Linked DNA regions of Priestia megaterium. Each later gene encodes a partner of the first gene's protein in a complex. Links are inferred from orthologs where the notes say so. Each region holds a gene or a part of one and is shown in the gene's direction. Other genes may lie near its edges. The genes, in order: CEQ83_RS19390 and ptsP.

Region 1 (10,639 bases):
CCGGAACGCTGCTCATCGTCTACTTATTTCCGCTCATGACCAAGGCAATACCATCTCCGCTTGTTGCGATTGTCTTGATGACGATTGTAGCGATTGTCTTTCATTTAGATTTAAAAACGGTAGGAGATATGGGGAATATTACGCGTTCATTGCCGGTTCTTCACTTTCCAAAGGTTGATTTATCAGTGGAGACACTGCTCATCATTTTACCTTATTCGCTTCCTTTGGCGATTGTAGGCCTACTTGAATCTATGCTAACGGCAACGGTACTGGACGAAATTACAGATACGCCTTCGAATAAAAATAAAGAAGCGCGCGGTCAAGGCATTGCTAATATTGTAACAGGTTTCTTTGGAGGAATGGCTGGCTGTGCCATGATTGGACAATCTATGATTAATGTAAAATCAGGGGGACGTGGAAGGTTATCTACCTTAGTCGCCGGAGTCTTTTTATTGTTCTTAATTATGGTGCTTGGCGATGTTGTTAAACAAATTCCAATGGCTGCTCTTGTAGGCGTTATGTTTATGGTAGCTGCCGGTACATTTGATTGGCAGTCCCTTAAAGACTTAACGAAATATCCGCTATCGGATGCCATTGTAATGGTTGTTACGGTGGTTATCGTATTGTTTACACATAACTTAGCATTAGGAGTAATGGTAGGTATTGTTTTAAGTACGATTGTATTTGGCTGGAAGATGGCTAAAATCAAAACAACTTCACAAAAAGAAGGCAATATGAAGCAATACAGGGTTTCAGGGCAATTATTTTTTGCTACCATCAGTTTCTTTATGGATGAATTTCAGTATGAAACAGACCCAGATACCATCATTATTGATTTTAGTTCTTCTCATATATGGGATCAATCGGCCGTGATCGGCATCTCAAAAATTATCGATAAGTATGAGCGATTGAATAAAAAGGTTATTGTAAAAGGATTAAATGAAGACAGTAAAAAAATCGTTAGGCAGATTGGCTTAACGTCGCTGTCGAACAAGTAAAAAAGGTGTGCAGTAGCACACCTTTTTTACTTGTTTCGTTTTAGTAGCTGTATGAGCCAGGTGGAAAAAGAAGTTGTAGATGAAGGTGCGGATGTCTGTTTTAACAAAATAGCATAGGCTTTGCGACGATATTGGTAATCAAGCATGCATATCTACTCCTTTTAAAACAGATTTTGAAAGCGTTTTCTTTATTGTAGCATGCTTAATAGGGAGATAAAAGAAAAAAGAGAGACCATTGTCTCTCTTTAATCATTTCCAAACATATAGCGTTTGTGATGCCATGAGATTCCAAACATCAGACCCATTGCAAACATGTTCCCCATCAGTGAACTACCTCCATATGAAATAAAAGGAAGTGGAATTCCGGTAATAGGTAAGACTTGAATGGTCATACCGATATTTTGAAATACGTGGAACGTAAGCATTGAAATAACGCCTACACATAAGTAAGAATTGAATTCATTTTTTGTTTCAAGCCCTAGCTTGATCAAGTAATAAACGAGTACGAAGAAAAGACTAATAACAATGCTGGCGCCTATAAAGCCAAACTCTTCTCCAATAACCGCAAAAATAAAGTCGGTCTGTCCTTCTGGCAAATAGACAACTCCATTTCCGATCCCTTTACCGTTTACCATTCCTGACCCAATCGCATCTAACGATTTCTTTAAATGATAGCCCTCTCCGGAACTATACGACTCAGGATCAAGCCAAGAATAAATACGTCCAAATTGGTATTGCTTAACCCCTAAATACTTTTCTAATAAGTTAGGTGCATAAACAACAAGTCCCAAAATAACAGAACCAACCGCTGTAATACCTAAAAATGCAGGCGCGATGATTTTCCAGCTTACGCCTGAAACAAATACAAGTCCAACTGTGATTGCTAAGAACACAAGAGCGGTACCTAAGTCAGGCTGCTGCATGATTAACAATAAAGGTAAAGCAAGTACAGCGCCTAGTTTACCAAGCAGTAAAAAGTCTTCTCTTACTGTTCGGATACGATATTTTTCATTGTGTTTAACAATGACCGTACTCAGTGTGATAATCAAAAACACTTTCATAAACTCTGATGGCTGCAACGAGAAGCCGGGAAGTGTGAACCAACTTTTTGCCCCGTTAATTTCTCTGGCAATACTTGAAGGAGCCACTAGTAAAAGAAGCAATAAAAAGTTCCCAAATCCATAAAAAACCCACGTTAGCTTTTGAAGCTGATCGGAGTCAAAACGCATGACAAATCCTATAATCACCATTCCAATAATATAAAAAACAACTTGTTGCGCTACGAAGTTCTTATCATACTGCCCAATTTTTTCAGCACTATGGATTGCCACAACGCTTACGCAAAACAATAGGAAGATTAGGAAAGCCAAGTTCCAGTCAAATCTACTAACATTTCTTTGATTTTCACCCATATTATTCACCTGTCACTATTAAATCTCATTCTTTCTTTATGATAAAAGAAAAATGCTGGTTTTTAATGCAAAGTCGATTAATGAAGAGTCGCACTAACCCCGCTTTGCAGTTTTTGCTTTGAATATAGACTTGCTAAAAGTAAGAAAAGATATGTCGCAAGCTGCGTTACCATACAGCCTTTTATTATACATGAATTATTCTATAACATAAATAGGAGAAATGATAACAATTTCTTTTTTCTAAAAACTCTATTTGTAAGGATTGATTCAATTCATCTTCTTTATCTCCTTAAAGGTTAATATGAAAACATACTATAGGAATTTATCTTTTTTTGCACGTGAAAAGATAAAGAAACGTGTATATATATAACGAAAGAAAGGGGCAAATAGTTTCATATGAACGACTGAAAAATTCTAAACTGCGAGGACTAAATCTAGCAAGCTATACATATGAATAATAGTAAAGGTAAGAGAAAGTGTTCTACACTATCTTTTTCTACATGCAGACATTCAACTTCTTAGCTCCCTACAAGTAAACAGTCATAGTCTACTTTCTTACTGATGAACGTATGGAAGGCATGGGGTAGATTACCGAATAAGAGACACAGGATATTAGGAAAATAATAGATAGAGATTAATAGAATCATAACGTAGAGAGGTGTGTTTATGATTATAGGGGCAAGTTTGACAGCATTTTTATTATTATGGTGGACAATTTTTTATAGCGGGCGCTACCATCATTATGTTTCAGAGCCTGTTGGCAAAAGAATTTCCCTTCACGTAGGAATACATGTTACCTTAGTGGTTGGAGTGAATGCATGTCTCTGGCTTGAGCAGCCGCTGCTTTTTTCTAGCATTTTAGCAGGGTGTGCAGGACTAGGAGCCGGATGGTTTGTGGGGATTCCTTTTTCGGTAAAAAGTATTTTAAGCGGAATAATGGGGGGCATAGGAACGAGTGTTAGTTTTTATATCTCTATGAGTATGTGGATAGATCAATTTAACTCGCTGTCTTTTTTATTGATAGGAACGAGCGTTATTTTTAGCGGAAGCTCGTTATTTCAAGTGTTAAAATCGATTCCGTCATTTGAAAAGGTACTGGTGAAAATGTGGGTTCAACATCCTTTTCTGATAGCGCCTATTTTGATTACCGTATTTTGGCTGTATAATTTTATTGAAAAGTATTTTCCGCAAGCAGATCCAACACGCAAGTAGTTTCCGTGTTGGATTTATTACTTTCTCCCATAAGGCTCCTCTTTAAGCTTACCAAGTTTGACATCGTTCAATTAGTCTATAGAAGGTAAAAGTAGACATTCACCTATCTTCATTATGATGCATATTGTAACGTAGCAAGCATTATAAAGGGGGAGTGCGTATGTATCCATATCAATACGATCCACGTTTTCAAAATTTGTTTCCACCTGGAGGAGGCCAAGGGTTTCCGTCGTTTCCACCTGGAGGAGGAGGTCAGGGCTTTCCGCCGCCGCCACCTGGAGGAGGAGGTCAAGGCTTTCCACCATCGCCACCTGGAGGAGGGGGCCAAGGGTTTCCGCCGCAGGGAGGAGCGCAGCCGCCTTCAAGTCCGCCGCCAGGTTTTACACCTGCACCAAAGCTAGGTTCAGGAGGTCCATCACTTTATGCTGTTGATCCAGGCGCTATTTCAGGATGCCTATACCGATACACCTATATATGGCCGAGAAATGGTCGACCTTACTGGTTTTACCCAACCTTTGTAGGCAGACGCTCAGTTGCAGGATATCGCTGGACAGGATCTTTCTGGGTGTATGCTGGGGTAGATGTGAATCAAATTCGAGAATTTCAATGTGTATAAAACTCCGCTTGCGGAGTTTTTTTGTGCGAAAAGGTTGACGCATAAAAAATGACGTTATATAATAAATCTCGAATTAAAGATAATTTGTTTAGTAATATCTCGAATTGATAATAATATACACTTTTTAGGAGATGACATTTATGGCAAATGTATTATATGTAAAAGTAAATCCACAGGTTGATGAAGCATCATTTTCAACTCGTTTAGCACAGGTTTTCTTAGATGAGTATAAAACAGCAAACCCGACTGATACAGTGACAACGCTTGATCTGTATAAAGAAACAGTTCCATTCATCGATGGAGATGTTTTAGCAGCATGGGGAAAAGCTGGAGCTGGTGAAGAATTATCAGCTGTTGAGTTAGAAAAAGTAACGCGTATGGGTGAATTAGTAGAGCAGTTTTTACAAGCTGACAAAGTTATTTTCTCAGCTCCAATGTGGAACTTAAGTTTCCCTCCACTAATGAAAGCATATATTGATAACATTTTAATTGCAGGAAAAACGTTTAAATATACTGAAAATGGTCCAGTAGGATTAGCTTCAGATAAAAAGGTAGTATTACTAGAAGCTCGTGGAGGCGTGTATTCAGAAGGCCCTGCGGCAGAGCTAGAATTTACTCAAAGCTATTTACGTACAGTAATGGGATTCATTGGTGTTCAAGATTTCCAACTGGTTGTTGCAGAAGGCATGGCTTACACGCCAGCAGAAGCAGACAATATTCTAGCAAAAGCATCTGAAAAAGCAAAAGAAGTTGCGTCAACGTTCTAATCTCAAGAGGCTGGGACAAAAGGATTTTAGACGAAGTGAAAAACGAACCACTGATCAAGATGTTTGATTAGTGGTTCGTTTTTTTTGTTACGGTGAACGTAGGTTTCATGTTTGTAAGTCTTTCTAGCAGTTGATTGGAGGGCAAGCCGAAGACTCCTGCGGGAAAAGCGGAATAGGTGAGACCCCACAGGAGCGTATGCGACGAGGAGGCTCAGCATCCGCCCGCGGAAAGCGAAGTCGTGCACGGAAATCAACTGCGGTGTCAAAAGCGGTTCGGCTCATGTATACGAGTTATTCGTCTTTAGATTGGATTCATTTGTTTATGTCTTAACCTCTTTTTTAGGTTTAAAATTTAATATCCACCCTTCAAAAGATGTATAAAGGGTTACATGAAGTGCGGCATAGAGAACGCACTTCTTATGAAAACACGCATACATTTTTATTTACAAGACAAAAAAAGCATGGTTAAATAATGACCATGTTAATGTACCATCAGGATAGGAGAAGTTTTTCTGCAGAATCATTGGGGTATGCTACAAGTACAATCTAAAAAAGGGTGATTGAGATGTTTAAAAAATTATTTGGTAATAAGACAAAATCAAAAGAAACAACCGTTCTAGCTCCGCTTTCAGGTAATATCCTGCCAATCAGCGAAGTGCCAGATCCAGTGTTCGCACAGAAGATGATGGGAGACGGTTTTGCAATCGAACCTTCAGAAGGACAAGTTGTTTCACCCGTTGCTGGGGAAGTCGTTCAGCTTTTTCATACAAAACATGCGGTAGGCTTAAAAACAGAAGCCGGTACAGAAGTATTAATACATATCGGCCTTGAAACAGTGGCAATGGAAGGCGAAGGATTCGAAGCTCACGTAACACAAGGTGACAAAGTAAGTGTAGGAACACCTCTTATTACATTTGATTTAGCGCTTATTCAAGAAAAAGCGAAAAGCATTATCACACCAATTGTTGTTACAAATAGTGATGCAAGTGAAAGTTTCGAAATTTTGGCTCAAGGGACGGTTCAAAAAGGCGAAACTGCTTGTGCAAAAGTAACGATGAAGTAATAAGCAAGGCCTTTTCCTTTAAGAAAGGAGAGCGCATTTGAAGATTTTAAAAGTGTTAAATAACAACGCCGTTGTCTTTAAGGAAGGCGGAGTTGAAAAGATTGCGATGGGTCCCGGCATCGCTTTTCAAAAAGGTAAAAATGATCTTATTAATGCTGCAAAAGTGGAGAAAGTCTTTGTCATGAAAGAAGAACAGGAAAAGTTTCAAGAACTATTAAAAAATCTTCCTGAAGAGCATATTCAAGTGGCGGAAGAAATCATTTCGTATGCTGAGCAGCAGCTTTCTGCTACGCTAAGTCATCATGTGCATATTGCTTTGAGCGATCATTTATCCTTTGCTGTCGAAAGGATAGCCCGCGGAATTTCCATCCAAAATAAATTGCTTAATGAAATTAAATCACTCTATCAGCCTGAGTATGCAATAGGAGTGTGGGCTCTTCAGCATATCAAAAAGAGGTTAGACATCACGATGCCGATTGATGAAGCGGGATATATTGCGCTTCATATTCATACGGCGAAACTGAATTCACCAGGAATGCAGCAGCTCATGATGAATACAACGATTATTAATGAAATGGTTACGATTATAAAAAAAGAGCTGAATATGGAGATTGATGAAAACAGCATGTCCTATCAGCGTCTGCTGACTCACTTGCGCTTTGCGTTAAATCGTTTAGCGCAAAATGAACCTTTTCATGAGATGGATGAAGAGATGCTCGACGTATTAAAAGTCAAATATAAAAAATCGTATCAATGTGCTGAAACGATAAAGCAATTTGTCAAAGATGAGTACGACATTAATTTTCCAGAAGCGGAGTTAGGCTACATCACGCTTCACATTTGCCGAATAGAGCAAAGAATGTAGAAAAAAGCATTGACGAATATTGCTGCTTTGAGTACAATGAAAGCGTATTAATTGAATAATCGGGATTGTGACTGGTAAAGCAGGCAAGACCTAGAATGCGCATGAAGGACAACTATGTCTTTTATAAGTGTATTTTAGGTCTTGCTTTTTTTATGACATACAAAAAGGAGGAAGTAAGATGGATGTAAAAGAAATTGCTAAAAAACTTGTTCCGCTTTTAGGAGGAAAAGAAAATATTGCTAGTGCGCAGCACTGTGCTACGCGTTTGCGCCTCGTTATTCGAGATGAAAGCAAAATCGATCAAAAAGGTTTGGATGAAATAGAAGATGTAAAAGGGGCTTTTTCAAATTCAGGACAGTTTCAAATCATTTTTGGAACCGGTCTCGTTAATAAAATTTACGCTGCTTTTGTTAAAGAATTAGGCGCTGAAGAGGCTGCTGCTCCAGTGGATCATCAAGAAGAAATGAAAAAGAAAATGAACCCATTTGCTCGCTTTGCCCGCATGCTTTCAAATATTTTTGTTCCGATTATTCCAGCCATTGTAGCCAGTGGTTTACTAATGGGGCTGCTCGGAATGATGAAAGCGTTCCACTGGGTCTCAGAAGATAGCGCGTTGTTTGTGTTGTTGGATATGTTCTCAGGCGCAGCATTTATCATTTTACCGATTTTAATTGGGTTTTCAGCTGCAAAAGAATTTGGTTCGAACCCTTATCTTGGAGCGGTTATCGGAGGGATCTTAACGCATCCGATGTTATTAAATCCGTGGACACTAGCAGATGCTAAGCCAGAATATATGGATTTGTTTGGCTTAAGTATTCCACTGATTGGCTATCAAGGTACGGTCGTTCCGATTTTATTGGCTATCTACGTCATGAGCAAAATTGAAAAGGGACTCCGGAAAATTGTGCCGAATTCGGTTGATTTACTTGTTACGCCTTTTTTAACTGTTATTATTACAGGCTTTGTGTCACTTGTGTTTATTGGTCCTTTCGGCCGCTATATTGGAGATTTAATTTCCATTAGCCTTCAGTCTCTATACGATGTAGCCGGAGTGTTTGCAGGAATTTTGTTTGGTGGCTTATATTCAACCATTGTATTAACAGGCCTGCAGCATAGTTTTCATGCTATTGAAGCAGGGCTGCTTGCTAACCCGAAGATTGGTGTTAACTTCTTACTTCCTATTTGGGCCTGCGCGAATGTAGCGCAAGGAGGAGCAGGGCTGGCTGTTTACTTTAAGACGAAAAATGCCAAAACGAAAAAAATTGCGATTCCGGCGGCTATTTCTTCTTTCTTAGGAATTACAGAACCGATTATCTTTGGCGTCAATTTACGGCTTCGCAAGCCATTTATTGCTGCGGCTATAGGCGGGGCAGCCGGGGGAGGCTACGTTGTACTTATGCACGTAGTAGCCAATGCATACGGACTCACAGGTATTCCAATGATGGCAATCGCCGCACCGCTTGGTATGAGCAATTTAATTCACTATATCATCGGTATGATTATTTCTGTGGGTGTAGCATTCGGCGTTACGTGGTTCATGAAACTAAAAGAAGACTGAGAACCAGCGCTAAGCATACGAGAATAGAGAATGGTATTAGATTTGCTCATCATATTTTATGGTGAGCAAATTTTGTGTCTTAAATATGAAACTTTTTAAAAAGTAATACGTAGAACAGCCAAAGAGATAAGTTGATGTTGTGTAACAGGAACGTAAATGCTACACTACATATATTGGATTGTACTATTATAGTCAGAAAGAGAGCTGGCACATGGAATTTTATCACGATCTTTTTCTATATGCGCCGTATTTATCTGCTTTCGTTTTATACATCCTCTGTTATTATATGCTTCGTGAAGCTAGGTTTACGGCTTTTCATGCGGAACCTGTCACCGACCATGTGAATGCAGGGATTGATCCTTCAGTATTAACAATATGGAAAAGACGAAATGTATTTATACATGTGTATAGAAAAACACCAGTTAAAGAGAAGAATAATGATGAAGAAGATCCTTTCCTTCTGAAAAACACTTCATACATTTAGTCATTATTAGGAGGAAAGAATATGAAAAGAAATAAAAAATTATTATTGCTTGGTTTAATGGGAGCGCTTCTTTTAGCTCTAGCCGGCTGTAGCAGTACAAAAACACCGGTCACGGCTACAAGCGGCGGATTCTGGGATCACTATTTTGTTTACCCTTTATCTATGGCATTAACGAAAATTGCTGAGTGGGCAGGCGGAAGCTATGGTCTGTCTATTATTATTGCGACGGTTATCATTCGTTTAGTTCTATTGCCGCTTATTTTAAAACAGCAAAAGAGCACGATGGCTATGCAAGCACTTCGTCCAGAGATGGAAAAGATTCAAAAGAAATATGCTGGTAAAAAAGATCCTGAAACACAGCAAAAGCAGCAAAAAGAAATGATGCAGCTTTACCAAACGCATAAAATTAATCCGGTTGGCGGATGTTTGCCAATCTTTATTCAAATGCCTATTATTATCGCATTTTATAATGCCATTGCACGAACGCATGAAATTGCGCAGCATTCATTCTTATGGGTAAGTTTAGGAAAGCCAGATCCTTACTTCATTTTACCGGTAGTTGCAGCGATTACGACATTCTTACAAATTCGTGTAAGTATGACGGATGAAATTCAACCTCCAATGAAAATGATGATGAACATTATGCCAATCTTCATCTTAGTAGCGGGAATTTCACTTCCATCTGCTCTTGCACTATATTGGGTAATTGGTAACTTATTCGGAATTGGACAAGGTTACTACTTGAAAAAACGTATGAGTTTATTAAAAGAAAAAGATGCGGCCAATAATGCAGCACAAGCTAAAACAAAGCCATCACCAAAATCTAAGTCAAAATCATAATATACAAAAAGCGCAGCTATCCGCTGCGCTTTTTTATTTTTTCAAAAATGTGATGAGATGAGGAGATTTGTGTAACGCTATAAAAAAAGACAGGAGTGAACATGGTGAAAAAAATAGCGTTATGTCTGCTTTTTCTTATGTTGTTCCCTATGCAAATAAATGCTGCCAATACAGTGAAGGTCAGTTTTATACGGCAAGGAAACCTATGGGTATATGATAACGGTACCGAAAGGCAGTTATCCTATGCCCGTCATGCCTCTATGCCTCAATGGTCATCACATGGAGATATAGTTGCGTATGCAGAAAATGATTCTTTAATGATTGCACCGTTAAAAGGAAAACCGCTGCTTGTTGAACATGATGTGACTCATTATCAATGGTCACCGGTTGCCGAGGAGCTTGCGTATATTTCGAATGGAATCTTAGTATATTACAACGTTAAAACGCATGAAAAGAAGCGTGTAGCCATAGGAGTTGATCAGTTTTCATGGTTTCCGGAAGGAGATCGATTTTTAATTACGTCAGCTGCTGCGCTGGCGCCCACGGGATGGGGACCGGTAAAGCTATATACAGTGAGCAAATATGCAGGGTTAGATGTGAAAAAAGTAGAGGCTTTTACGACGCTGCCAGCAGAAAATGATTCATTTTTTGCGTATACAACAAGCAGCTTTAAATGGTCTCCTAACGGTCAATGGATTAGTTTTATCGCTATTCCAACGGCTTCGATGTCTGCAGATGCAAATAAGCTGTGCATCATTACAAAAGAAGGAAAAGCTTTTCAAGTGGTGGGAGATATGCTTAATGTACCCAATTGGTTTAAGTGG
Region 2 (2,951 bases), 2.5 Mb from region 1 along the record:
GTATTGAATCAACGACTGGACGTGAAATTTTAATTCACGTTGGTATTGATACAGTTAATTTAAAAGGCGAAGGTTTTGAAGCTTTAGTTGCCCAAGGCGATGAAGTGAAAAAAGGACAGCCTCTATTGAAAATTGATTTAGACTTTGTAAAAGAAAATGCGCCATCGACGATTACGCCGATCATTTTCACGAATTTACAAGCTGATGAAAAAATTGATATCTTAAAGCAGGGCCAAGTTTCTCAACAAGAAGCAAATATTATTAACATTTCAAAGTAAAAAGGAGATTGATTTAACATGGCACAAAAAACATTTACAGTAACAGCAGACTCAGGAATTCACGCACGTCCAGCAACAACTTTAGTACAAGCAGCAAGCAAATTTGATTCTGACATCAACTTAGAATTCAACGGTAAAACTGTAAACTTAAAATCAATCATGGGCGTTATGTCTTTAGGTATTCAAAAAGGCGCTACAATCACTATCTCTGCAGAAGGTTCTGACGAAGCAGATGCACTTGCTGCTCTTGAAGATACAATGAGCAAAGAAGGATTAGGCGAATAATGACAAAGGAAATTCAAGGCATTGCCGCTTCTAGCGGCATTGCTATTGCTAAAGCATTTCGTCTAGAAAATCCAGAATTAACCGTTGAAAAAAAATCAGTAACTGAAGTTGAAGCAGAAGTAGCACGTCTAGAAGCTGCGCTAGAAAAATCAAAATCAGAACTTGAAATTATTAGAGAGCACGCTCGTAAAGAACTTGGAGATGACAAAGCAGAAATCTTTGAAGCTCACTTATTAGTTCTAAGCGATCCTGAACTTATTAATCCAATTAAAGATAAAATTACGAATGAAAATGTAAACGCTGAACATGCACTTGATGAAGTAGCGGCAATGTTTATTAATATGTTTGAGTCAATGGACAATGAATATATGAAAGAACGTGCTGCTGATATCCGTGACGTAACAAAACGTGTATTAGCTCATCTTTTAGGTGTAAACGTTTCAAATCCAAGCTTAATCTCAGAAGAAGTTGTCATTATCGCAGAAGATTTAACGCCGTCTGATACAGCACAGTTAAATCGTAAGTTCGTAAAAGGATTTACAACAGATATTGGCGGACGTACTTCTCACTCAGCAATTATGGCGCGTTCAATGGAGATCCCAGCTGTTGTAGGTACAAAAACAGTTATGGAAGACATTCAAAACGGCGTATTAGTAATTGTTGATGGTTTAGATGGCGAAGTTATCGTTGATCCAAGCGAAGAAACAGTAAAAGCTTACGAGAAAAAAGCCGCTGAGTATGCAGAACAAAAAGCTGAGTGGGCTAAGCTTGTAAATGAAAAAACGGTTTCAGCTGATGATCATCACGTTGAACTTGCAGCTAACATTGGTACACCAGAAGATGTAAAAGGCGTATTAGAAAACGGCGGCGAAGGCGTTGGCCTTTATCGTACAGAATTCTTATATATGGGCCGCGAAGATCTTCCGACGGAAGAAGAGCAGTTTACTTCTTATAAAACAGTTCTTGAACGTATGGAAGGCAAACCAGTGGTTGTTCGTACTCTTGACATCGGTGGAGACAAAGAGCTTCCTTATTTAAATCTACCAAAAGAAATGAACCCATTCTTAGGATTCCGTGCCATTCGCTTATGTCTAGAGATGCAAGACATGTTCCGTACACAGCTTCGTGCGCTTCTACGTGCAAGCGTATACGGTAATCTGAAAATTATGTTTCCTATGATCGCTACTGTTGATGAGTTCCGTCAAGCAAAAGCTATTCTTTTAGAAGAAAAAGCAAAACTTCAACAAGAAGGCGTACAAGTTTCGGAAGACATCGAAGTAGGGATGATGGTAGAGATTCCTTCTTCAGCGGTAATCGCAGATTTATTTGCTAAAGAAGTAGATTTCTTCTCTATCGGAACAAACGATTTAATTCAATACACGCTTGCTGCTGACCGCATGAATGAGCGCGTGTCTTATTTATATCAACCGTATAACCCAGCGATTCTTCGCTTAGTGAATATGGTAATCAAAGCGGCTCACAAAGAAGGTAAGTGGGTAGGCATGTGCGGAGAGATGGCAGGAGATGAGATTGCCATTCCAATTCTTTTAGGCTTAGGCTTAGATGAATTCTCAATGAGTGCAACATCTATTCTGAAAGCTCGTTCTCAAATCCGTCAATTATCAAAAGCTGATATCGAACCTCATTTAGATACAATTCTATCAATGTCTTCTACGGAAGAAGTTATTGAGTTCGTAAAATCAACTTTTCATATTGGATAATAAAAAGGTGTGATCATATATGATCACACCTTTTTTATCTTTTAAGCGAAAATAGTAGGCAGAAGCATATTCGCAAACAGCATTGTAAGAAGTGCTGCTACGATCATGCCAAGGCTAGAAAAAGTACCTTCAATTTTTCCAAATTCAAAAGCTCTTGCTGTACCTGTCCCATGGGAAGCTACTCCTAAAAGAAGACCTCTTGCTAGGGAAGAGTGCAGTGCGAGGAGCTTAATGAGTTTTGGAGCGACTATACATCCCACTACACCGGTTATAATCACAAACATAATGGTAATATTCGGATCTCCTCCTAGCGTCTGAGATACATTAACAGCAATAGGAATCGTAACCGATCTTGGAATCAAGCTATGAACCAGCGTTGATTGTAAATGAAACACTAATGCTAACAGCATGGAAGATATCATGGCAGCAAACGTGCCGAGCCCTACGCTTAAGCTGATTTCAACACGATGTTTTTTGAGTAAATCAAAATACTTAAACATAGGAACAGCAAAAGCAACGGTTGCTGGTCCAAGCATAAAGCTAATAGCACTGGCGCCTTGCTTATAATGATCATAAGAGCCATTCGTTACTAATAAGATGCCAATTAAAAGAATGGGGGCTAGTAAAATAGGGGAAACTAGCATAGACTTATATTTTTTATAGAGCA

The links.
Region 2: the proteins of CEQ83_RS19390 (region 1) and ptsP are in contact, whole or in part, in an NMR structure (PDB 2MP0), measured with the Escherichia coli proteins. The link is inferred for Priestia megaterium from one-to-one orthologs.

The regions. Positions count from the first base shown.
Region 1 is NZ_CP023317.1:3,775,403-3,786,041, reverse strand. Bases 4,569-7,319 are described here. They hold CEQ83_RS19390 (PTS sugar transporter subunit IIA), read left to right. Parts: upstream 4,569-5,570; coding sequence 5,571-6,068; downstream 6,069-7,319. Other genes in these bases: CEQ83_RS19380 (sucrose-specific PTS transporter subunit IIBC), read left to right, coding at 7,112-7,319; CEQ83_RS19385 (PRD domain-containing protein), read left to right, coding at 6,106-6,933; CEQ83_RS19395 (hypothetical protein), read left to right, coding at 5,136-5,336; CEQ83_RS19400 (FMN-dependent NADH-azoreductase), read left to right, coding at 4,569-5,005. Also shown: CEQ83_RS19420 (SulP family inorganic anion transporter), read left to right, coding at 1-998; CEQ83_RS19415 (FtsW/RodA/SpoVE family cell cycle protein), read right to left, coding at 1,244-2,410; CEQ83_RS19410 (hypothetical protein), read left to right, coding at 3,077-3,622; CEQ83_RS19405 (hypothetical protein), read left to right, coding at 3,783-4,238; more of CEQ83_RS19400, read left to right, coding at 4,379-4,568; more of CEQ83_RS19380, read left to right, coding at 7,320-8,491; membrane protein insertase YidC, read left to right, coding at 8,997-9,815; CEQ83_RS19365 (TolB family protein), read left to right, coding at 9,917-10,639. UniProt on the Escherichia coli protein: The phosphoenolpyruvate-dependent sugar phosphotransferase system (sugar PTS), a major carbohydrate active transport system, catalyzes the phosphorylation of incoming sugar substrates concomitantly with their translocation across the cell membrane.
Region 2 is NZ_CP023317.1:1,314,160-1,317,110, forward strand. What follows is about bases 1-2,923. They hold ptsP (phosphoenolpyruvate--protein phosphotransferase), read left to right. Parts: upstream 1-562; coding sequence 563-2,284; downstream 2,285-2,923. Other genes in these bases: ptsG (glucose-specific PTS transporter subunit IIBC), read left to right, coding at 1-278; CEQ83_RS06575 (phosphocarrier protein HPr), read left to right, coding at 297-563; CEQ83_RS06585 (LrgB family protein), read right to left, coding at 2,326-2,923. Outside these bases: more of CEQ83_RS06585, read right to left, coding at 2,924-2,951. UniProt on the Escherichia coli protein: General (non sugar-specific) component of the phosphoenolpyruvate-dependent sugar phosphotransferase system (sugar PTS).